DNA from 3 places in the Ureibacillus endophyticus genome. Region 1 is predicted to be linked to each of the others. Evidence: riboswitches for the same ligand, from Rfam matches in the RefSeq annotation. Region 1 holds a riboswitch; each other region holds the start of a gene.
The links. Region 1 has a riboswitch for thiamine pyrophosphate ahead of thiT (energy-coupled thiamine transporter ThiT). Riboswitches for the same ligand answer to the same signal wherever they lie in the genome.
Positions count from the first base shown of each region.

Region 2: it holds a riboswitch for thiamine pyrophosphate, as region 1 does, so the genes downstream of both, tenA (thiaminase II) here and thiT (energy-coupled thiamine transporter ThiT) in region 1, are expected to answer to the same signal.
Region 3: it holds a riboswitch for thiamine pyrophosphate, as region 1 does, so the genes downstream of both, thiC (phosphomethylpyrimidine synthase ThiC) here and thiT (energy-coupled thiamine transporter ThiT) in region 1, are expected to answer to the same signal.

Region 1 covers NZ_JAMYWW010000001.1:3,008,924-3,016,926, forward strand. Annotated here, with positions in the region: gene NKR20_RS14970 (beta-class carbonic anhydrase) at 1-572, shown strand, start outside; gene NKR20_RS14975 (GNAT family N-acetyltransferase) at 615-1,214, opposite strand; gene NKR20_RS14980 (polyphosphate kinase 2 family protein) at 1,310-2,062, opposite strand; gene NKR20_RS14985 (hypothetical protein) at 2,173-2,898, shown strand; gene map (type I methionyl aminopeptidase) at 2,928-3,680, opposite strand; gene thiT (energy-coupled thiamine transporter ThiT) at 3,955-4,515, opposite strand; TPP riboswitch at 4,655-4,762, opposite strand; gene NKR20_RS15000 (magnetosome magnetite crystal formation protein family) at 4,896-5,222, shown strand; gene NKR20_RS15005 (AAA family ATPase) at 5,255-8,003, opposite strand, start outside.
Region 2 covers NZ_JAMYWW010000001.1:1,984,537-1,992,539, reverse strand. Annotated here, with positions in the region: gene NKR20_RS09675 (purine/pyrimidine permease) at 1-1,150, opposite strand, end outside; gene NKR20_RS09670 (elongation factor G) at 1,330-3,276, shown strand; TPP riboswitch at 3,534-3,631, shown strand; gene tenA (thiaminase II) at 3,832-4,515, shown strand; gene thiM (hydroxyethylthiazole kinase) at 4,502-5,263, shown strand; gene thiD (bifunctional hydroxymethylpyrimidine kinase/phosphomethylpyrimidine kinase) at 5,251-6,072, shown strand; gene thiE (thiamine phosphate synthase) at 6,062-6,679, shown strand; gene NKR20_RS09645 (saccharopine dehydrogenase NADP-binding domain-containing protein) at 7,102-8,003, shown strand, end outside.
Region 3 covers NZ_JAMYWW010000001.1:215,021-223,023, reverse strand. Annotated here, with positions in the region: gene NKR20_RS01065 (ABC transporter ATP-binding protein) at 1-904, opposite strand, end outside; gene NKR20_RS01060 (ABC transporter ATP-binding protein) at 1,128-2,840, opposite strand; gene NKR20_RS01055 (TetR/AcrR family transcriptional regulator) at 2,915-3,478, opposite strand; gene NKR20_RS01050 (SDR family oxidoreductase) at 3,622-4,380, shown strand; gene NKR20_RS01045 (iron-containing alcohol dehydrogenase) at 4,418-5,518, opposite strand; TPP riboswitch at 5,657-5,771, shown strand; gene thiC (phosphomethylpyrimidine synthase ThiC) at 5,896-7,680, shown strand.

The DNA.
Region 1 (8,003 bases):
AAATATTAAGTTTTAACGAATCCTTCGTAAAATTTAAACAATATGAGCCATACATAACATCTAAGTTTCCAGATAAAAAAATTGTTATATTAACTTGTATGGATGCTCGATTAGTTGAGTTATTACCAAAAGCGATGAATATGCGTAATGGGGATGTAAAAATAGTAAAAAGTGCTGGTGCTCAAGTCAGTCACCCATTTGGGGCCATCATGCGTAGTTTACTTGTGGCAGTATATGAATTACAGGCAGATGAAATTTATGTTATTGGGCATCATGATTGTGGTATGAGTGCAATAGACCCTGAGAAAATGATTGAACATATGATTGAACGTGGTGTAAACGAAGATATCATCAATATTGTTAAATACTCAGGCGTTGATTTAATAGATTGGTTACACGGGTTCGGGGATGTTTCTACAAGTGTATTAAAAAGTGTCGAAATTATTCGAAAACATCCACTTATGCCAAAGTCAACACCAGTTCACGGTTTAGTAATGGACCCAAGCACTGGTAAACTTGATTTACTTACTGATGGAAATGCATTTTTATCGTCACAAAATACTGAAGAATAAGAAAAAACAGACCGGTCTCTTATTAAAAGAGCCCGGTTATTTTTATAAATATCTACAATCTTCACGTAACAATGAATAAAGAAAATGATCTTCCCAAGAACCATTAATGTATAGAAGTTCTCTTAATAATCCTTCTCGAACAAAGTCTGCATTTTCTAGTACTTTGATAGAGCCATAATTTTTAGGTGATACATAGGCTTCAATACGGTGCAGCTTTACTACATTAAATCCAAATTTAACGACTTCATTTACTGCTTCTGTTGCAATTCCTTTTCTTGTATATCTTTCATCCACAGAATAACCAATAAATGCACTATTGTATGGTAGTCTTTTTATCGCATATAGAGAAATATGACCAATTAGTTTATTGCTTCCTTTTGGGTAAATGCCAAAAGAGTATTCTCTATTTGCCCGCAACAAATGCATACTTTCTAAAATCTTTTTGAACTGTGCTTCCTCTGTATAAAATTCATCTTCATGCATCGGCTCATGTGTTGCCCAAAAAATCCGATTATTTCGCATTAGTTCTGCTAAGCTACGTGCATCAGATTCCACAAAAGTTCTTAATAACAAACGCTCCCCCTCTAGCCTTACCACTCGATCACCCTTTTTATGTAATAGATTCAAAAGTCTTTTTACCATAATAGCCCTGTGCCCTTCTAATTATTTTATAACTAGATACATTTCACTCAATTTCCCCATTGTTTACAAATTCTAGATTTTTATTCAAGTCCCTTTTATATTTCATTACCTGTATCAGAGATAGTTAAACCTCTTCTTTTCGCTTCTTTTTTAATTTGTTTAATTGTTTCTTTTAATACTTGTATGCGTGCATAATGCTTATTATTTCCAGAAACTAAAAACCATGGCGCATTTTTAGTATCCGTCATGTTAAACATGTCGTTTGCGCATTCAATATAATCATCAAACTTCTCACGATTACGCCAATCCTCATCCGTGAGTTTCCACATTTTATAAGGATTTGTCTCACGTTCTTTAAAACGATTCAGCTGCTCTTGTTCATCTACATGAATCCAAAATTTAATAATAATAAAATCATCATCCGTTAATGTTTTTTCGAAAGAATTAATCTCATCATATGCTCTCATCCATTCATCATCTGTAGCAAAACCTTCAATTCTCTCTACTAGTACACGGCCATACCAAGAACGATCAAAGATTGCTACTTGTCCACGTTGAGGCAACTTACGCCAAAAGCGGTGTAAATAATGGTATCTTTTTTCGTGGTATTGTGGTGCAGAAATTGGGTGCACAACTAATCCTCTTGGATCGAGTCTTTGGGTTAAACGCTTGATTGCCCCACCTTTACCTGCTGCATCCATTCCTTCAAATACAAGAATGAGTCCAATTTTGTTATTATATAAGAACTGCTGTATATTCAACATTTCAAATTGGAGTTTCTTTAACTTCTTTTTATATTCCTTTTTCTCGAGTGTAACATTCAAATCAATTTGTTCAATTTTTTTCATTGGTATCACTCCTATCCGTTTCTTTTATTTTACAAAAATTTGTATGTTATTGGTATTTGTTGTTGAAAACATTTTATATGTATATAATTTTATAGAAAGGAGAGGAATATATGACTCGGTTATTCATCATCTTGTTTTCCCTAACAATTACCATGTATTTTACCCTCCAAGCATATTTGCTTAACTTTAATGGGAAATCAACAATTGACATCATAAATCGTTTACCACTTTTATTTGCACCAGCAAATTACGTCTACTATTTATGGCTTATTGTGTTCATATTTCTTTTCCTATGGGCTAACAAATATTGGTCATTACGTAATACTGAAAAATCGATAACAAATCTTCAAACTATTTTTATTTCATGTATTATGCTGCTGCAGATCATTAACCTTATCTGCTGGCACTATGAATACTTTTTGCAATCATTAATTTTATTTTTCATTCAATTATTACTTATGTTTGCACTTTATTTAACGTATCCTTTAAAAAATGAAATGTTACGTATTCGAATACCAGTTGCAATCTATTTTGGTTGGTCTACTTACTTATTTATTCTACAGTTTTGCTACATATTGGTATATTATGGTTGGGAAGGCTTTGGTTTAAGTAATGCACTTTGGGCTGTTATTGTGATGACAGTTGGCACTGCAATTGCACTTCATTTATGTTACCATTATTACGATATTATTTTCCCTATTATCTTTATTTGGTGTTATATTGGTATTGTAATTGCAAACGGCTTTGATGAATTGTTAGTATCAACCGCAGCCCTTTTCCTAAGTGGTGTAATGATTGCTGGAATATTCTTTATGAAAAAAAATCCTGCACGCTAAGTTTAAAAAAGCGTACAGGATTTTTTAAGTTAGTCTTCTATTTGCGTAAGGATAATTGGTTTGTTTTTCGTTACAACGATTGTATGTTCAATTTGAGCGACTAATGATTTGTCTGGCGTAATAAATGTCCAACCATCGCCTGATTCAACAATATGCTCTGCCTTTTCAGAAATGAATGGCTCTACAGCTAAAACCATACCATCTTTTAAAATTGTAGAATCCCATGCATCGTAATAGTTGAGTACGTGATCTGGTTTTTCATGTAAAGATCGACCTACACCATGTCCAGTTAAGTTCATGATTACCGTTAAGCCATGATCTCTTGCTTCACGTTCCACGGCTTTACCAATTTGATTTAGTTTTGATCCTGCTTTAACTTTTGTCATGGCACGATCAAAGGCTGATTTAGCCACAGCACAAAGTTTTTCCTTTGCTTCATAGCCATCTCCTACAACAAAAGAAATACCCGTATCAGCAAAATAACCATCTAAAGAACCTGAAACATCAATGTTCACAAGATCCCCTTCTTCAATTACACGACTACCAGGAATTCCATGAGCCACTTCATGATTTACACTGATGCAAGTATATCCCGGAAAATCATATTCGCCTTTTGGACCAGAAATCGCACCCTTTTCAGCAAACATACGACCTGCAATTTCATCTAGCTCTTTCGTTGTTACACCTGGTTTTGTAGCTGCTTTCATCGCATCACGAATTTCAGCACAAATGCGACCAATTTTTTTTAACGCTTCTAATTCTTCACTTGTATTAACTATCATCGATAACGATCCTTCCCTATATCATTTCATTTATACTATATCATATTCGTAAGCTTATGTTGGTCCATTCCGTTTTACAAAGTGTATTTTGTGGATAAGTTAGTGAGATGAGGATTTGGAAAAGAAACTATACGATACTGATGGAATTTTACGTTTATGATTTATTTTTTCTTCGATTTGTCCTGCAACTCCCACCTAAAAATTATTTTAGTCTTAATGTGCTCAAAAAAAGTCGATTTGCATCAACAAAATGCAAATCGACTTATAGAAAATTTTATACTGCTGTTTTTAATAATCTTGGAGCTGATGAGAATATAAATGAGCCGACAATCGCAGTTAAAATAATAGCTGGAATCATATAAGAACCATTATAGATTAGTGTGTAAACCCAAACATTTTGATCACCTGCGTACTCTGCAAAGAATATCGCACCAGCAAGAGCATGGGCAGCGTAACGTAATAAACCACCGATTACAATACCCAGAACAATATATAAACTAATTTTCTTCTTATTAAGGTTATTCGCCGCTTCAACAATTTGATGACGGAATAATCCTGCTAAACCAACTACAGTAAATGCAACTACATAATCTAGTAATGCCTGTGCCCAGTGAAGAATATATGCTCCTAAAGCCATTTGTAATACACCAATTAAAAGCCCTGTGACTAGTCCGGCAGAAAGCCCCCAACGAACAGCAATAACTAAAATAGGTAGCATTACAAAGCTAATAGAACCACCTTGAGCCCAAAGTGAAAAAGAAATTTTATCTAACACTAATCCAACTGCTGCAAAGATAGCAATTTCCACAAGCATTAGTAATTTTGATTTGTTCATAACAAGTCTCCTCTCCTTATTCCGATGTAGAACATTTGAGAAGGAATAGAAATCGTTATGTAGTTTCTCCCTATGCTTATAGTTCATACTAAAAGCATAAAAAAATGACATCAGGACAGATCCTGACGCCATGTATGGGTTCGGTTTCTATCCACATCCCTACGCAAGTGCTAACTTACAGGTTCAAAGAGTTAGTGCAATACGTGCACAATCTCAGCTGACTTCATCAGCTCCCCTTGTGGTAATACATCTTCTTTAATTGTTTGAACAATCTCATTTTATCAGAAACTCTTTATTTTTCAACTAGAATTTAGTTTTTTTGAAACTAAACTGAATAAAATTCCGTATATGTATTATATTGGAAGTAAGGAGAGAATTTAATGGATAATAATAAAATCATTTCTGCACTTTGCTATGTTAGTTTATTGTTTGCACCTTTCTTACTGCCTTTAATCGTTTATCTTGTAATAAATAACAATGAAGTAAAATATCATGCGAAACGTGCATTTATTTCGCATTTGATTCCTGTTGTTATCGGAATGCTACTCGGCATATTTGGGATATTCGGGATTTTTAGCGTTACTAGTACTGAAATAATGAATGGATTCGTTATTAGTTTATTTATTTTTATGGCAATTTATTTCCTTATAACAATCATTTTATTAATTTGGAATTTGATTCAGGCTGTTCGAGTTTTAAAAGCTTAAAAACTGCACTCCATAATCAGAGTGCAGTTTTATTATTTAAGAGTAATTTTTGTCCTACTATACCCCTCTTTTAATTTCACCACTTCTAAAATAGCTGGCATAGCAGCTTTTAGTTCATTTACGTGGGAAATGACCCCAATCATTCGTCCAGATTTTTGAAGATCAATCAAAGTATCGATTGCTTTCATGAGGGATTCTTCGTCTAGTGAACCGAATCCTTCATCAATAAACATCGTATCAATTTGTACACTTCCTTGGAAGCTTTGTATCACATCCGCCATACCCAGGGCAAGACATAGTGAAGCATTAAATTTCTCGCCACCGGAAAGGGATTTTACATCACGTGATTGCCCAGTATACGTATCATATACATCAAGACTTAAACCACTTTGACGTCCGTGGGATTCTTGTCTGTCTGAACATTGTAAATAGTACTGACCATTTGATAAATTTCTCAATCGAATATTTGCAGCTTCCGTTATTTGCTCCAAATACCCCATTTGTACATATCGTTCAAAGGAGATTTTTTTACTGTTTTGCCCCCGTAATAAATTATATAAATCAATAATTTGAGCTGATACTTCCTCTAATTGATGAATTTCAACAGCTACACGATCTAACCTGTCTGAAAAATCAATTGCATGTCTTTCATACTCTTTCGTCAGATTAAGAGTTTGCAACGCATTTTCATAACATGTTTTTAATTCATTTAATTGTTCTTGTGCCTGTGATAAATCTACTTTCTCTATACCTTTTAATTGTTGACGTTCTTCTTGTACTTGAGTTGTTAAGGAATGAAGTTCATTGGAAAATGCCATGTAGCTTTCCTGAAGTTGTTGAATTTCCTGTTCAGAACGAATGGCTGCAATAAATTGCGAGTAACCATCAAACCCATTTTCTTTTATTGTTACAACTAACTGCTCTTTTGCAGTTTTTAAATTTTCTTCTAATTGTTGTAGAGTTTGGTTAATGTAATTATATGCCTCTTCATTGGAAACCACAGACTTCTCGACAGTTTGCAGATTTTTCTGTGCAGATTCCCATGCTTGATATAATACATCACGATGTTTCTTTGCTTCTTTTAGTGCTTGTTGCAATTGGATAAGTTCTTGCAAATGACTCGGAATAGAAAGACGTTGCTGTTCTAAAATCGTACGTTGTTGAACTAGCTGCTCATTGATGATTTGATAGTTTTGTTCCAGCTGTTTACGATTTTCATCTTGTTTTTCGTGCGAAATTTTCAACTGTTTTAACTGCGTTTTTAAATGAGCAAGTTGTTCTGCATCTTTTTGTAACTGTAGAACACGGTTGTTTACATCATTAAATTGTTGGAAGTATTGATTTTGTTCATGAATCGGTGCATGTAAGTTTTCTAAAGACTCTTCAAATTGTTTCGTTTGCATAAAGCTTGCGTTTAGATTCGCCTGAGCATTATATTTCATTTGCTCAATTTGAGAAAGATTCGACTTTAAATTCTTTAATGCTTGTTCATCGATAAGATCCATATGCTCACGATTCACAGTTTTGTGGTCTGTGCTTCCACATACAGGGCAAGGTGAACCAGGAACTAAATTAGCCGCAAGAAGTGCTGCTTGATTACTTAGCCATTTCATTTCTTCCTGATTATAGAGGTCTCTTGCATTTTCATACTCCGTTGAAATCTTCTCGAACTGCTCAGTTAATGTTCGATGACGTGATAAATGTTCATTGTACTTTGTAAAGGTTTGAACAACTTCGCGTAAATAACGTTGTTGCTCCATTGTCTCATTTAAATTTTGAACTTTTCCTTCAAGCTGCTCCACTTGTCCGTTTAAATTTAATAGTTGGTGTCGACTTTCTTCTAGTTGGACTTCAGCCTGTTGAAGATTAGATTTCGCCTCATTGTATTTCTTTGTGATTAAATAAACAACTTGCGTTTGTTTTTCGATTTGTTCATACAGAGGTAACAATTTTTCCAATTCAATTACTTCTTTGGTTGCGGCATCCCGTTCGTTCTGTTTTGTTAACTCTATTTCGTAAACTTCCTTTGCCTTTAATAGATCAGATTGAGCTTGCTTTAATTGATTAGCTATTTGTTCTAATCGACGTTGTTGGAGTTGCTTTTCTTCGTTTATTTCATGGCATCGTTTGTTTAATGGCTCAATTTTACTTGCACGAATCGCCGCTTCATAATCCTTTTTCATTTGGTCAAATTGTGGCTTTTGTTGTTCCATCTCCTGAAGATTAAAACGCTTTTTTTCATAGGCATCTAAACGATCATTAATCGCTTTGTTTGCCACATAAAGCTCATATTTCTCGTTATATTTATTAAGCGCCTCTTCGTATTGCTTTTTATCCTCTTTCATCTTCTGTTGATAAAATTTAATTTCTTCATCTAGACCGTCTTGGAGTTGATATATGTTCGAATGTTGATCTAATAAAGAAAATAATAATGATTCACGCTTAGGTAATGCCCCCGAAATTTGAGCAATGATACTATTTTTTAATGCCCTTGCTTCATTTAACTGTTGTTCAGCTTGCTTTTTCTTCTCTTCCAGTTTTTGTGCCATTTCACCGTATCGATCCGTCTTAAAAATTTTACGTAAAATGGCTTCTTTATTATCAGATTGAGAGGTTAAAAGTTTACGAAATTCCCCTTGAGGTAACATGACAATTTGGTTGAATTGGTCATATGAGAGCCCGATAATTTCTTCAAGTTTTTTGTTAATATCTGTCACTCGCTGACGTTCTACAACAGGAACTTCTTGTCCATTTTGAATTTCGAACAACTCGTATTTTTCA
Region 2 (8,003 bases), 1.0 Mb from region 1:
AAATACTCAAAATCGTTAGTCGTCTTTGATCGAGGGGTTCTTTTAATACCGTACTTATACCAATTCCCGCCATCGTTGTATAGGAAGCAAGCATTGCACCATTTGCAATCGGGCCAGGTAACATTGCAAAAAACGAATAGATTGCAGGGAAGAATGCGATAAATGCCAGCAAGAAACTCGCAATAAAATAAGGTTTCATACGGTTTTGTCCTGTTAATAGAACAAAACTGGCCGTTACTGTATAAGGAACAACCCCGACCACAGAGAAAACAGCTGACAGGATAGTGTTAACTCCGCTAATCAAACCGGAACTTTTTAGAGTCCCTTCCTTACGAGTACCATTTGCACTTTGCATACTTAATACATGTTTCATTGCTGCGATACTTGCAATAATACTTAAGATTAACACGATGGCTACGAGTATTGCCGAAACAATCATACTCCCATCGATTTTAGGGGTTCCCCAAGCAAAAACTTCTGGTAAGGAAAAAATTGCGTCTTTTTTCGGAAATGGATGAGACCCATAAAAAATAACAAAAAATATAGAACCAATCACAATGCCAATGAGTACCGCATAACTTTTTAACCAACCTTTTCCCCAAACACCAAGATAAAGAACAAGGAGAAACGTACTGAACGAAAGAAGAACTACGCCCATTTCGATTGATATTGACGTTGGTTTTACATCAAACATTCCTTCTAAAAATATCCCGCATAATTGAAAACCAAGGATAGTTAAGTAAACGCCATTGACTAATGGTGTAAAGTAGGAAAGTAATTTTTCCATCCAACCGGTAATGCTAACTATCAATAAAATGATTCCCGCTAGTAACATCGAACCTTCTAATAACTGTAAAGAATTGCTGAGGTTTGTTATCCCCTCAATCATTGCCACTTGCCCCATTAAAGTGAAGACCGCAAGCCAAATACCGGCAGGGCCATCTGAAATAGGGAGGCGGTGTCCGAAATACCCGGATAATAAACTAGAGAGGCCAACAATAAAAAATGTTCTTTGCATTAACCCGGAGATGTCTTCTGGTGAAAGTTGAAACAATTGCCCAACAATAATCGGGATGGTTAAACAATTGGCGAGTAAAAAAATAAACCATTGTACTGCACCAATTCCTGTATCTAATTTGGAAATTTTCATTATGGTATCCTCTCAAAATTGGAAAGTTTACTCAATTATAAAACGATACGTTTCGTTTTGTATATATTTTAATTTGAAGATTAATAGATAATTATATTATGTCTACTAACTTGTTGATTTCCCACATATGGAATCCTTGTTACAATAAACTATATGAAATAGAAGAAATGAGGATTTTTATGTTTAAAACGATTGGGGTACTTGCTCATGTCGATGCTGGTAAAACTACCTTTTCAGAGCAGCTCCTTTACCATACACAAAGTATTAAAGAACGAGGACGAGTGGATCACAAAGATGCTTATTTAGATAATCATAGTATTGAGCGGAGACGGGGGATTACCATTTTTGCTGAGCAAGGACGCATCCACTTTAATGGCGATACTTATACTTTAATTGATACACCAGGACATGTCGACTTCTCCCCTGAAATGGAACGTGCCATCAGTGTGATGGATTATGCCATTTTAATAATTAGTGCAGTAGATGGCATTGAAGGGCATACAGAAACCGTTTGGCACTTGTTACGACAACACCACGTTCCAACGTTTATTTTTATTAATAAAATTGACCGTGATGGTGCTAGCGTTGATAACGTAATGATGGAAATCCGCAAAGAATTTTCACAAGATGCTCTTTTGATAACGGAGACGTTAACTGAAAACTCGTTACCGGAAAATGTTCTGGAATGGATTGCAGAACGCGATGAAGAGCTACTAGAGCAGTATATGGAAGGGGAAGTTGATTCTTTAGCTTTCTTTTCTAAATTAAAGGACATGATTCAAAACGAGCAGGCATTTATTAGCATGGCAGGTTCAGCGTTAAAAGATATTGGTGTGAAGGAATTTTTCGAACAACTATCAATTTTAACGGATACAAGTTATGACAAGAATGGTCCGTTTCAAGGGAAAGTTTATAAAATTCGTCACGATGAACAAAATCAACGAATTACCTTTATTAAAGCTGTGTCCGGCACATTACATGTACGAGATGAAATTAATGTGGGAGAAGAGACTGAAAAAGTTACGGAAATCCGACTTTATAACGGGAATAAATTCGAGACAGCACAACAAGTTGAAGCGGGTGAAATCTTTGCAGTAAAAGGATTGTCTTCAGCGAAAATTGGAGATGTTCTTGGTGGAGATTTTGCTCGAGATGAATTTGAACTTGTGCCAACGTTGCAAGCAAAAGTAGTATATTCCGGAACAGAACATATTAAAGAAGTTTTACGCTATTTCCGCATGTTAGAGGCAGAAGAACCTACTTTACGTGTGGTATGGAGCGAAAAATTTCAGGATATTCATGTCCACGTCATGGGTGTTATTCAACTAGAAGTATTAGTTGAAGTGGCGAAAGAACGTTTTAACATGGATATCACTTTCGAAGATCCGAAAATTTTATATATGGAAACGATTCAAACTACGGTAACCGGTTATGGGCATTTTGAACCTTTGAAGCATTACGCTGAAGTTCATTTGAAAATGGAGCCAGCTCCTAGAGGTAGTGGGATTGTTTTTGAAAATGCTTGCCATGCCGATGATTTATCGATTGGGTATCAACGGTTAATCGAGAAGCATTTGTTTGAACGCGACCATCATGGATTACTTACCGGATATCCGATTACAGATATTCGTTTTACGTTGCTGACGGGGCGTGCTCATAATAAGCATACAGAAGGTGGAGATTTCCGTGAAGCCACTTTCCGTGCACTTCGTCAAGGTCTTGAACAGGCGGAGAATGTTTTATTAGAGCCGTATTATCGCTTTAAGATGAAGGCAGATTTGACCCATTTAGGACGGATGATGACGGACATTCAACAAGCAAGTGGTACCTTTGAAGCTCCAGAAATGACGGAAAACCAAGTGACCATCATTGGAAGGGCGCCTGTTTCAACATTTATGAATTATAGTACAATTTTTTCGGCATATACGAATGGTAAGGGTGCACTGTCTCTTCAATTTGACGGATACGATCTTTGTCACAATGCCGATGAAGTGATTGAAAAGATTGGCTATCGGAAAGAGGCAGATCCAGAATATACGTCATCCAGTATTTTTTGTGCAAAGGGGAAAGGCTATTCTGTTCCGTGGGATGAGGCGGAAGAAGCGATGCATTGTTTGAAAAAGTGATGTGGGGGGAAGGTTTGGTTTATTTCCCGCACGAAACGGGGGATTTTCCGAACAAGACGGATTATTACCCGCACGAAAGAGTAAATTTCCCAAACCAGATGGACTATTACCCGAACAAAAAAGTGTATTTCCCGAACAAATAAGCTCAATTTCAGCACGAAAACTAAGCTATTTCCGAACGTAATGAATCTGTAATTTAAATAATATAAATCAAACTTGAATAATAAGAAAACTATGCTAGAATGAGAAATAATTAGAATATTTGCAGGGGGGGCACTCGTGCCTGAGAAGGTTAAAACCTGACCCTTAGAACCTGTTCGTTAATACGATCGTAGGGAGCAAGTACAATTTTAGCATAGTTTTTATTATGCTTATTATTACCTGTACATGTTAAGCGCTCCATTTTTTGGAGGGCATTTTCTTTGCCAAATATCTCTAATTGCTAACTAACTGTAATTCGATGTAGGGAGCAATTTAGGAAGATAGGCGCCCACTCAGTCATCGTATGAGTAGGGCGCTTTTTGTTTTCCTACGTCCATTAGAGGAGGAAGAAAGATGACATTTTGTGAAGAAGTTCGTAAAGAAACTGATTTGTATTGGGAAGGAAGCTTCAACCATCCATTTGTTAGAGGGATTGTAGACGGTTCTCTACCAATTGAGAAATTTAAGTATTATATATTACAAGATGCTTATTATTTAAAGCATTATACGAAAATATTAGCCATTGCGGCTTCAAAAGCAGATACAAATGATGAAATTACTTACTTTTTAAATTCCGCGCGTTTTATCAATGAAGCAGAACTTGAGTTGCATCGTACAGTTTTTAACGAATTAGAAGTATCCGAAGAGGAAATCGAACAATTTGAACCAGCTCCAGCTGCTTATAACTATGTAAGTCATATGTATAATGCTGTGCATAACGGAGACGTGGCAGAAGCATTTGCGGCAATGTTCCCATGTCCATGGCTGTATCAGGAAATTGGTGAAAAATATAAAGATGCTAAACCAGGCGTTAAGTTATATGAAGAGTGGATTGCCATGTATAGTAATCCCGAGTTTAAAGAATCCGTTGAAAATCAAAAAGCAATGATGAATCGATATGCAGAATTACACCCAGAAAAAGTTCACATTTATAAATCCCACTTCTTAAAAAGCTGTTATTATGAATGGAAGTTTTGGGAAATGCCGTGGACATTAGAAAATTGGGAGCAGGAGGTAAAAGAATATGGCTTTGTATAAAATCCGTCAAAAAAATCCACTCGTACATTGTATTACAAATTATGTAGTAGCGAATTTCACAGCAAACGGATTATTGGCGATTGGGGCATCTCCTGTGATGGCTGACGAAGTAGAAGAAGTGGAAGAGATGGTCTCAATTGCGAATGCGTTCTTAATAAATATTGGAACGTTAAATACTAGAACGCTAGAATCTATGCTTAAAGCTGGGAAAAAGGCTAATGAATTGAATATTCCAGTTGTACTAGATCCTGTCGGGGTCGGGGCAACTTCATTCCGTAAGCAAGCTGTGGCCAAAATTTTAGAAGAAGTTGATATTCAATTAATCCGTTGTAACCCTGGTGAACTTGCTGCGATTGCTGGAGTAAGTTGGCAAGCGAAGGGTGTAGATAGTGGAGAAGGTGAAATCGACGTTCAAGCGGCGGCTAAGGAAGTTGCTTCAAAATACAATTGTATGGTGATTGTTACTGGGCCGTCTGATTATTTAACAGATGGTGAATCGGAACATTGGATTTCTGGTGGACATGTATTAATGACACAAGTAACAGGAACAGGCTGCTTATTAAGTGCCATTTGTGCTGCAACACTATCTCTTGAAGGGGATCCAATATCAAATCTAAAAGCAACCTTATCCGACTACAAACGTGTTGCAGATGGTGTCAGTTTCCAGCTTCTTCTTGGTTCATTCCAAGAAAATATCTTAAATCAATTACATTTAATTTCTAGGAGTGTATCGAAATGGACGTTGTAATGACAATTGCGGGTTCTGATAGTGGTGGAGGAGCAGGCATTCAAGCCGACTTAAAAACTTTCCAAGAGTTAAAAGTATTTGGAACGTCTGTGATTACAGCATTAACGGCTCAAAATACGCTCGGGGTAGATGGAATTTTTCCGACAACACCTGAATTTGTCACACAACAGCTTTCTTCAGTTTTCAATGACTTTGATGTAAAGGCGTTAAAAACAGGAATGTTGTTTTCAGCTGACATCATTGAAAGAGTAGCCGGAGAAATCCAAAATAAGGAAGTTCAAGTTGTCGTGGATCCTGTGATGATAGCAAAAGGTGGCGCGAGTTTATTGCAACAAGAGGCAGTACATGCACTTAAAACAAAATTGTTGCCGATTGCTACGGTACTAACGCCAAACATTCCTGAAGCTGAAGTGATTACTGGGATGACAATCAAGACACAATCGGATATTCAAGCTGCTGCAGAATGTATTCTAGAAAAAGGTTTGCAATGTGTCGTGATGAAGGGTGGCCACCTTGAAAATGACGAATTTGCGACAGATACAGTGTTCCTTGCGAATGGCAGTTCATTTAAAATGCAAAGTAAACGAATCTATACTAAACATACCCACGGAACAGGATGCACGTTTTCCGCTGCGATTACGGCATTTTTAGGTAGAGGATTTTCTTTACAAGAAGCTATCGTTGAAGGGAAAAAATTTGTCCAACTTGCCATTGAACATCCATTGAATTTAGGACATGGTCACGGTCCAACAAATCATTTTGCTTATCAAACATATCAAGATTATGAGGTGACGGTAAGTGAAGCGTAGTGATTTAGCGGTGTATTTTATTATGGGTACAGAAAATTGTAAGGATGAGCCATTAGTCGTCTTGGAAGATGCACTGAAGTCAGGTATTACATTCTTTCAATTACGAGAAAAAGGAGCAAATGCCTTAACTGGCGAGTCCCTAGAAAAATTTGCCCATGCTTGCCAAGCATTATGTAAAGAATATAACGTCCCATTTATTATTAATGACAATGTGCAATTAGCACTGAAGATAAATGCGGATGGCGTTCACGTTGGACAAGATGACGCACCAATAGCTCAAATTCGAGAACAATTTAATGGGAAAATTGTTGGCGTTTCTGTTCATAATGACGAGGAAATGAAGGTAGCTGTGGAAGGTGGGGCAGATTATGTAGGCATTGGTCCGATTTATGAAACACAATCAAAAGCCGATGCAAAACCTGCTGCGGGCGTGTCGTTTTTATCCAAAGCAAGAAGAGATTATCAAGATTTCCCGATTGTCGGCATTGGCGGTATTACGACAGAAAATGCATCTGAGGTACTTGCTGCTGGGGCTGATGGGGTTGCAGTAATTTCAGCCATTTGTCAAAGCGCGGACCGTAGAGAAACGATTAATCTATTAAAATAAACTATCAAGGTTAGGGAATAGTGATTTCTATAAAAACGTTGTTCTCCGTTCCGGCCAACGCTTTCCGCGGGCACTGCCTCAACTAATTTTTGCCGGCAATTGCCCGGCAAAAATGGATTTTCGGCTAGTGCGGTTCCCGCAGGAGTCGTGGCCTCCTCTTCGAACAACTAAAAAATACTACTATAATATTTTAATTACTAAAAACTACAAGTAAAAGTTGAAACGATCCACTTATGTCCCAACCTCTAAATCGGCACTCATGAGCTAAACATTCATGAGTGCCGTTGTATTTTTACTTGGATTTTAACCCAAGTCCATAATATTATTTTTTGACTAGGCGCTAATCATATCCCTAATAGTTTTCTACCTAAGCATACTCTATTAAACTTCATATGCTTTAAGTAGAAGGCGAGGTGAATCATATGACAAATCGTACTAGTGTTCTTACTCTTTTAGGTAGCGCAGGTGGTGTTGCCAAAGCAATACTCGCTATTTTGAACAAATCCGCTGTAGATGTAACAGACCCAATTCATCCAATCATCACCAATTGCCAACTTCATTTGATAGATATGAAGTCAGTGGACAAACAACTCTACTTTCAACTTTTCCCTAATTTAAAACAGAGGTTTGTATTTCATCAACTAGATTTAAGTGATAAAGATAAGTTCATTCAACATCTCAAGAATACGAAAACATCCTTGGTTATCGATGTTTCTTGGGCTGATACAGTTGAAATGATGAAAGCCTGTAACAGTTTAGGGATTAGTTATGTAAACTCTGCCTTGGAAAATCCGTATATCGATGAAAATGAAGATCAATTTGCTGGATTTGGTCTTATTGAACGATTGAACTGGATTGAAGGTAAACGACATCTCATTACAAATTCAAAAGCCATTCTTTGCTCTGGGATGAATCCAGGAGTTGTGCAATGGATGGCGACAGAATTGTTTAAAAATAAGCCAACTAATGAAACACCATTAGCATGTTTCATAGTGGAACACGATAATTCATTTTTCAAAGATAAAACTCTGGCAAAAGAAAATGTAGTTTATACTACTTGGTCCCCTGAATGTTTCCTCGATGAAGCCATTCTAAGCTACCCGATGTTTATGAAGGGTCAAACTCCGCTATTCCTTTATGAAAATGTTTACGATCTTGAATTCAAAGTGAGATTGGGAGATATCAAGTTTTACGGTTGTTTAATGCCCCATGAGGAAGTCTACACATTAGGGAAATTATTGAATTTGGAAAGTGGGTTTATTTACAAAGTGAATGAACACACAACGAAACTCATTCGTTCCAATATCGATGATGTTGATAAAAT
Region 3 (8,003 bases), 2.8 Mb from region 1:
TCGCAAAGGATGTAATTGGGAAAATGATTTGGAATAAATACAACAAGAACGCCACCAGTGAACCTGTTGTCATTGTTCCGTTAGCAACCCGGATTCCTCCATAACCAATGATCATAACAATAACAATCATGATGACCGTATGCATAATTGGCCCTACCAGAGCAAAGATCTTTGCTTCTCTTAATCCGAACTTTAGTAAAGTATTGATCCCTTGAATTCCTCTTGTCTCTTCAAAGCTTTCTGCATTGGAAGATTTCATTAATCGTACTTCACTGATTGTTTGTTGAATCGTTCCAGTGAAGGTTGCTGTTTCATCCTGCAAGCCACGAGAGATTTTCGCCATTTTAGATCCTAAAGGCATCATAACCGCAACAGTAATTGGAACTGAAATTAACATAATCAATGTCATTTTCCAATCCATAATTAGCAAAATAATAATTGCACCTATGATTGAGATTAAACCTGAAATAAATTGTGGGAAATGTTGTGTAATTAGATCTTTTACGATTCCTGTATCATTGATAAGTCGACTAACAGACTCCCCACTTTTCTGATTATCGAAGTACGAAACAGGCAAGCGAACTAGTTTAAGCCACATCATTTCTCTGAGTCTTGCCACCACTTTTTGCCCAACATAAGCAAGCAAATACATCGATACACCATCAAAAACTGCTTGTACAATAAAAAATGCGATGATAGCTAAAATAAGTGGCACACTTAATGATGCAAAGGAAAATCCATCAACAAGTTCTCGCGTTAAAAGAGGAATTCCAAGTCCAACTATTGTTGTAAAAATACTCAAAATCAACCCAAAAATAAGGGGTGCTTTCGGTATTTTTGTTGCAGCTATTAGTGAAATAAACGGTTTTATACTAACTTTTGGTACTTTTGAATTTTTGTTCATCTTTACCTCCTTCGATGTGCAAAAAAAGGAGGTGTCCAAAAAGTAATAATTTTTTGGACACCTATTTTCTTTCTTGATAAATATCTCTTATGAATTATTGTTCCTGCGGTAGTCAAAATAAATTTCCACTATCCTCGTCGCAATTTATCTGTGACGAAAGCGGTAGCGTCAGTTACAAAGGAGCTGTCTCAAAATGACTTTTCAGACAACTCCTTTCTCCTAATTAATTATACTGATACTGATGTAGTCTCGCAAAGATACCATTCTCTTGAATCAACTCATTGTAAGATCCATCTTCTTCTATTCCATTTGGCGTTATTACTAACACTCGATCGGCATCTTTGATTGTTGCCAAGCGGTGGGCGATGACAAGTGTTGTTCGGTTTTCTGCAAGTTCAGATAAAGACTCTTGAATGATTCTCTCTGTTTCTGTATCTAATGCCGATGTAGCTTCATCTAAGATTAAGATAGGCGGGTTCTTTAAAAACATTCGTGCAATGGCTAATCGTTGCTTTTGACCACCAGAAAGTTTTAATCCCCGTTCACCTATTTGCGTTTCCAATCCTTCAGGTAAATTATTCACAAAGTCCTCTAAGTGTGCCTTTTTCAAAGCATCTCTTATTTCCTCTTCTGTTGCACCACGTTTTCCATAGGCAATATTTTCCCTTATCGTACCTGTAAATAAAAACACGTCTTGTTGAACAATCCCAATTTGCTCACGCAGCGATCGTTTTGTTATGTCTCTGATATCTATTCCATCAATCTTAATAGAACCACTATCTACATCGTAGAAGCGTGGAATAAGAGAACAAATGGTTGTTTTCCCTGCTCCGGAAGGTCCAACAAATGCCGTCATTTCCCCTGCTTTTAACTCAAAGCTAATATCCTTTAAAATCGTTTTATCTTTTTCATAATTAAAATTAACATTTTCAAAAGTAATATCACCTTGTAAGTAAGGAACATCAATAGCATTTGGTCGATCTTGTACTTCTGGTTGTTCATTTAACATGTCTTGAAATCTTTTAAAACCTGCCATTCCTTTTGGATACAATTCTAGTAATGCACTAATTTTATCAATTGGTTTAATTAGCACATTTGTATAAAGGACAAAGCTGACTAACTCACCGTAAGAAAGTTTTCCATTAAAACTTAACCATGCCCCTACTACTAACACAACTAATGTTAAAAGACGGGTCATCATATAAATACCAGAATGGGTTCCAGCCATCACTTTATATGCATAAAGCTTTGCTGCTCTAAAGAATCCATTTTGCTCACGGAAACGTTCCATCTCAAATTGTTCATTAGTAAAGGATTGAACTACACGAATCCCAGCGACACTATCTTCAACTCGTCCGTTGACATCTGCAATTTTTCCGTACATTTCTTTCCATGCGGCGTTCATCTTTTTATTACTAAACGTAACTAAAGCAATTAACAATGGAACTGCCACTAGTGCAACATAAGCCAATGTTGGATTAACATTAAACATGATGGCAAAAGCTCCTATGAACGTCATGACAGCAATGAAGAAATCTTCTGGTCCGTGGTGAGCAAATTCCCCAATGTCAAATAAGTCATTTGTAATGCGACTCATTAAATGGCCAGTTTTGTTGTTATCAAAAAAGCGGAAGGATTGCTTTTGGAAATGGTTAAATAAATCCTGTCGCATATCAGTTTCTATATTAATTCCTAATTTATGTCCTAAATAGTTCACGATGAAATTGAGTATTGTACTTAAAACATAAACTAAAAGTAATAGAATACTCACTTTGACAATGGTATTCCACTCATTTGTTGGCAGTAGTTCGTCAATAAACCATTGTACAGCGATAGGAAAAGCTAACTCTAAAATCGCTACAATAATCGCACTGGCGAAATCTATAATAAATAAGCGTTTGTGCGGTTTATAATAGGAGAAAAATTTTGATAGCATAGAAGCCTCCTCATTTCGGAATCCGAATATTCTTCCCCATTTTACACGATTCATACTCTATTTAAAAATCTTTATCATTCGAGATTAATAATCTTTACAAGCTGTTCATTTAAAAAGTGTGCTGGCTGTTCGAAATCATTCATACTCCATTGAATAATCATTCCTAAAATTGCATTAGCTTGATAGGAAGAAAAGTATTCTAGATTAATTGTATTATCCACTTGATAATTCGCTTCCCGATCCTTTTTCAAGAGGATCTTAATTTCTTCAAACAATAAGTAATAATATGTAAGAGGCATATTTTTAGAAAAAACGATGCGATAAAAAGGTTTATATTTTTCAATATGGTGGAAAATTTTAATTGTTTTAGGATCCAATTCACTTGTTTTTAATTTCACCACATGACGGTACGGTTCTTGATAACTTCTAGCTAAATCTCTCATAATTTCACGAAAGTACTCTTCAAATAAATCCTCTATTTGACCGTAATGTAAATAAAATGTCCCTCGATTCACTTTTGCTTCTCTACATAATTCAGCAATTGAAATAGATTCTAATGGTTTAATTTCTAATAAATTGATTAATGCTTGTTGAAGTGCTTCCTTTGTTTTCATGACACGTAGATCCGTCTTCAACATTTTTCACCTCTTACTGAACAGTTTTTACGAAATGTGTTTAATATTGAACACTTCTATAATTTCTGCTTATTAAAAGCGTTTACTCTAGCTATTTATACTGAGTATTATACAGCTGTTCTATAAATTATTGGGAGGTTTTACAAATGAGATTACAAGATAAAGTTGCTATTGTTACAGGTGCTGCATCTGGTATGGGTAAAGCCATTGCAGAAGTCTATGCTAAAGAAGGTGCAAAGGTTGTTGCTTCTGACTTAAACTTAGAAGGAGTACAAGCCGTAGTGGAAGGCATTAGAGCAAACGGTGGCGAAGTAATTGCTGTGCAAACGAATGTTGCCTCTTTAGATGATTTAAACAGATTGTTTGATGAAACAAAGAACGCTTATGGAAAATTAGACATCTTAGTCAATAACGCTGGTATTATGGATGGCATGGAGCCTGTGGGAGAAATTTCTGATGAGCGTTGGGATAAAGTATTTGCTGTAAATACAAAAGCAGTAATGCAATCAATGCGTATTGCAATAAATCTCTTCCTTGAACAAGGTCACGGTGTAATTGTGAACAACATTTCTGCTGGCGGCTTATACGGAGCTCGTGCTGGCGCTGCATATACGGCTTCAAAACATGCTGTTGTTGGCTTAACAAAAAATACAGCATTTATGTATGCAGATAAAAATATACGTTGTAACGGAATTGCTCCAGGTGGGGTAATTACAAATATCGGAAGTACAATGACAAATCTTAGTCAAACAGGTTTTGCACGTCAACAACTCGGAATGGCAATTAACCCTCGTTCAGGGCAACCCGAAGAAATTGCAAACTTAGCGCTATTCTTAGCATCTGATGAGGCAAGCTTCATTAATGGACAAGTTATTACTGCGGATGCTGGTTGGACAGCTTACTAATTATTAAAGGGTCATTCAAATTGAATGACCCTTTACCTTATTTGGATAGAAAAACATTTCGAATCATTTTTTCATCAACAGGTGCAATGTTATTTTTCATATTTGCTGCGTCTAAAGAATGTTGAACAATGATTTCTAAATCTTCTATTGGTATTTCTAACTCTCCTAAAATAGTGCGTAACCCTAATTTAATTTTTAAATCATTTAATGCATTTACTAATTCATCAACATTACTAAACCCAATATTTTTTGCATGAATTTCTAGTAACGGTTTATATTCTGCATTTATTTTAAACCAACTATCTAATGTAAAAGCACATGCTTCTGCGTGAGGGATATCGTATTTGGCCGTTAAAATATAAGAACAAGCGTGAGATGCAGTTGTACCAGTTTGTGAAAATGCAAAACCTGCTAATACTGCTGCAAATGCCAATTGATCTTTTGCCTCAGCGTTCCCATTAACAGCAGCTTCCAAGTTTTCAAATGCTAGTTTCGCAGCTTGAACAGCAAAATGTTCTGTTAATGGATTTGACTTCACACTACCTAAAGAATCAAGAGAATGCGCAATGATATCGATTCCTGAAATTGCTGTTACATGCTTTGGACAACTATATGTAAGCTCAGGGTCGATAACAGCTGTTTTGGGAAATAACAATGGCGAAGTAAAAGATCTTTTTAAATCTTTTTCCTTCCAACTAATAACCGAAGTACCCGTTACTTCACTACTTGCTCCGCTGACTGTAGGTATGGCGATAAGTGGTAACGCTTTTGTGATGTTCTTTCCTTCCATCAAGTCTATAGCTGTACAGTTTTCCGCCACAACCGCGCAAACTGCCTTCGCACAATCTATTACACTTCCCCCACCTAGTGCAATAATGTAATCTACTTCTAATTCCCTTGCTTTTTTTGCACACATTTCTACGTTTTCGATGGTTGGATTTGGCTCAATTCCACTTACGACATCTAATATTCTCCCAGCACTTTTATTCACAATGTCTGCTGTTGTTCCATTTTTCACCGATGAATTCGTTGCAATGAGAAGTGCCTTTTGAATATTGTTTTGTTCTAAATAGTCCCCTAAATTTTGCAATACACTTTTTCCAAATATGATTTCTGTTGGATGTTCATAACGCCACATAACCTATCCCCTATCAGTATTTTTGATATTACCATTATAGCGGATTTCTGAATTTTATTTTAATTTATGAGAATACAGGACAAAACTCCCTTCTCTTTCGAAAACCGTTCATGTATACTAACGTTGTAATTTAATAATCGAAATAACTAGGGGTGCCCAATAGCTTGGGCTGAGAAAGAAACGCGTTTAAGTTTCTTGACTCTTTGGACCTGATCTGGATTATACCAGCGTGGGGAAGTTAGAAAACTATTAATACGAACTTCTACATTTTTAGCCGGGTCCTACCTTTTTTAGGGTCCGGCTTTTTTATGTACTTCGTTTTTTCATCCACTACTATCTAGGTCTTGTCCTTTATTTCAAAAGGAGAGATTGGTCAAATGTCACAAACCTCATTAAACGAAAAAAATATTTCCATTATGTCTAGCTTTTCAGGAAGTAAAAAAGTATATGTTAGTGGTTCACGTCCTGATATTCAAGTACCAATGCGTGAAATTTCACTAAGTCCTACTACAGGAACTTTCGGTGATGAAAAAAATGCACCTGTACGTGTATACGATACGAGTGGTCCTTATACGGATAGTAATTATTCGGTAGACATTACGAAAGGTTTACCTGCTATTAGAAACAACTGGATACTTGAGCGCGGGGATGTTGAGGAGTATGAAGGTCGGGAAATCAAACCAGAGGATAATGGTTTTAAGGATATCAATGACCCTCGTGCAAATCAAAAGGTGTTCCCAGGTTTAAAACGCAAACCATTACGAGCAAAGAAAGGAAAAAATGTTACACAACTTCATTACGCAAGAAAAGGCATTATTACCCCTGAAATGGAGTTTATCGCAATTAGAGAAAATATGGACCCGGAATTTGTACGAAATGAAGTTGCGAGTGGTCGAGCAATCATTCCAGCTAATATTAATCATCCTGAAACAGAACCGATGATTATTGGACGCAATTTCCACGTAAAAATTAATGCAAATATTGGGAATTCAGCTGTCTCTTCTTCAATTGAGGAAGAAGTAGAAAAAATGACCTGGGCTACTCGTTGGGGTGCAGATACGATAATGGACCTTTCAACTGGTAAAAACATTCATACAACTCGCGAATGGATTATCCGTAATTCAGCTGTCCCAGTTGGTACGGTTCCTATTTATCAAGCACTAGAAAAAGTAAATGGTATTGCAGAAAACTTAACATGGGAAATTTTCCGCGACACCTTAATTGAACAAGCAGAACAAGGTGTAGATTACTTCACGATTCATGCTGGAGTAAGATTACATTATATTCCTTTAACAGCAAATCGTCTGACAGGTATTGTCTCTCGTGGTGGTTCAATCATGGCTCAATGGTGCTTATACCATCATAAAGAGAACTTCCTTTATACACATTTTGAAGAAATTTGTGAAATTATGAAAACCTACGATGTTGCATTCTCTCTAGGTGATGGGTTACGTCCTGGATCCATCCGAGATGCAAACGATGAAGCACAATTCGCGGAGTTAGAAACTTTAGGTGAATTGACAGAAATCGCATGGAAACATGATGTACAAGTGATGGTTGAAGGACCTGGACACGTACCAATGCATTTAATAAAAGAAAACATGGATAAGCAGCTAGAATTATGTAAGGAAGCACCTTTTTATACATTAGGACCGTTAACAACAGATATTGCCCCTGGATATGATCATATTACTTCTGCTATCGGGGCAGCCATGATTGGGTGGTACGGTACAGCCATGCTCTGCTACGTAACACCAAAGGAACACCTTGGTCTACCGAATAAAAACGATGTTCGTGAAGGAGTTATTACTTATAAAATAGCTGCTCATGCTGCTGACTTAGCAAAGGGGCATCCTGGAGCACAAATTAGAGATGACGCTTTATCAAAAGCCCGTTTTGAATTTAGATGGAGAGATCAATTTAACTTATCATTAGACCCAGAACGTGCGATCGAATATCACGATGAAACACTTCCTGCAGAAGGAGCAAAAACTGCGCATTTCTGCTCAATGTGTGGACCAAAGTTCTGTAGTATGAGAATCTCACAAGATATCCGAAACTACGCTAAAGAAAATAACTTAGATACTGCTGAGGCAATCGAAAAAGGTATGCAAGAAAAAGCAGAGGAATTCAAAAATTCTAGTGGAAGTGTTTATCAATAAGTATTTTAAAAGACTTGGTTTAGCGGCCAAGTCTTTTAATGTATTTGTTGAATATTAGGTGGATGAGAAAGATTTCAATCTAGTTTCACAGTAGTATTCGCTTTCATCCAGCATATGAAAGTTAATTCAATCAATTTTCTTTGCTGGTTTGCCGTTTATCAGCCGTATGAAAGACACTTCAATCAAAATCATCAGCTAATTTGTCCTTCATCGCCTCTATGAAAGTCACTACAACCAAATTTCATAGCCAGTTTGGTGTTCATCATGCTAATTAATTAAACTATATCCCTCACTCCTGCAAGAAAGGCTACGATTATCCCCAC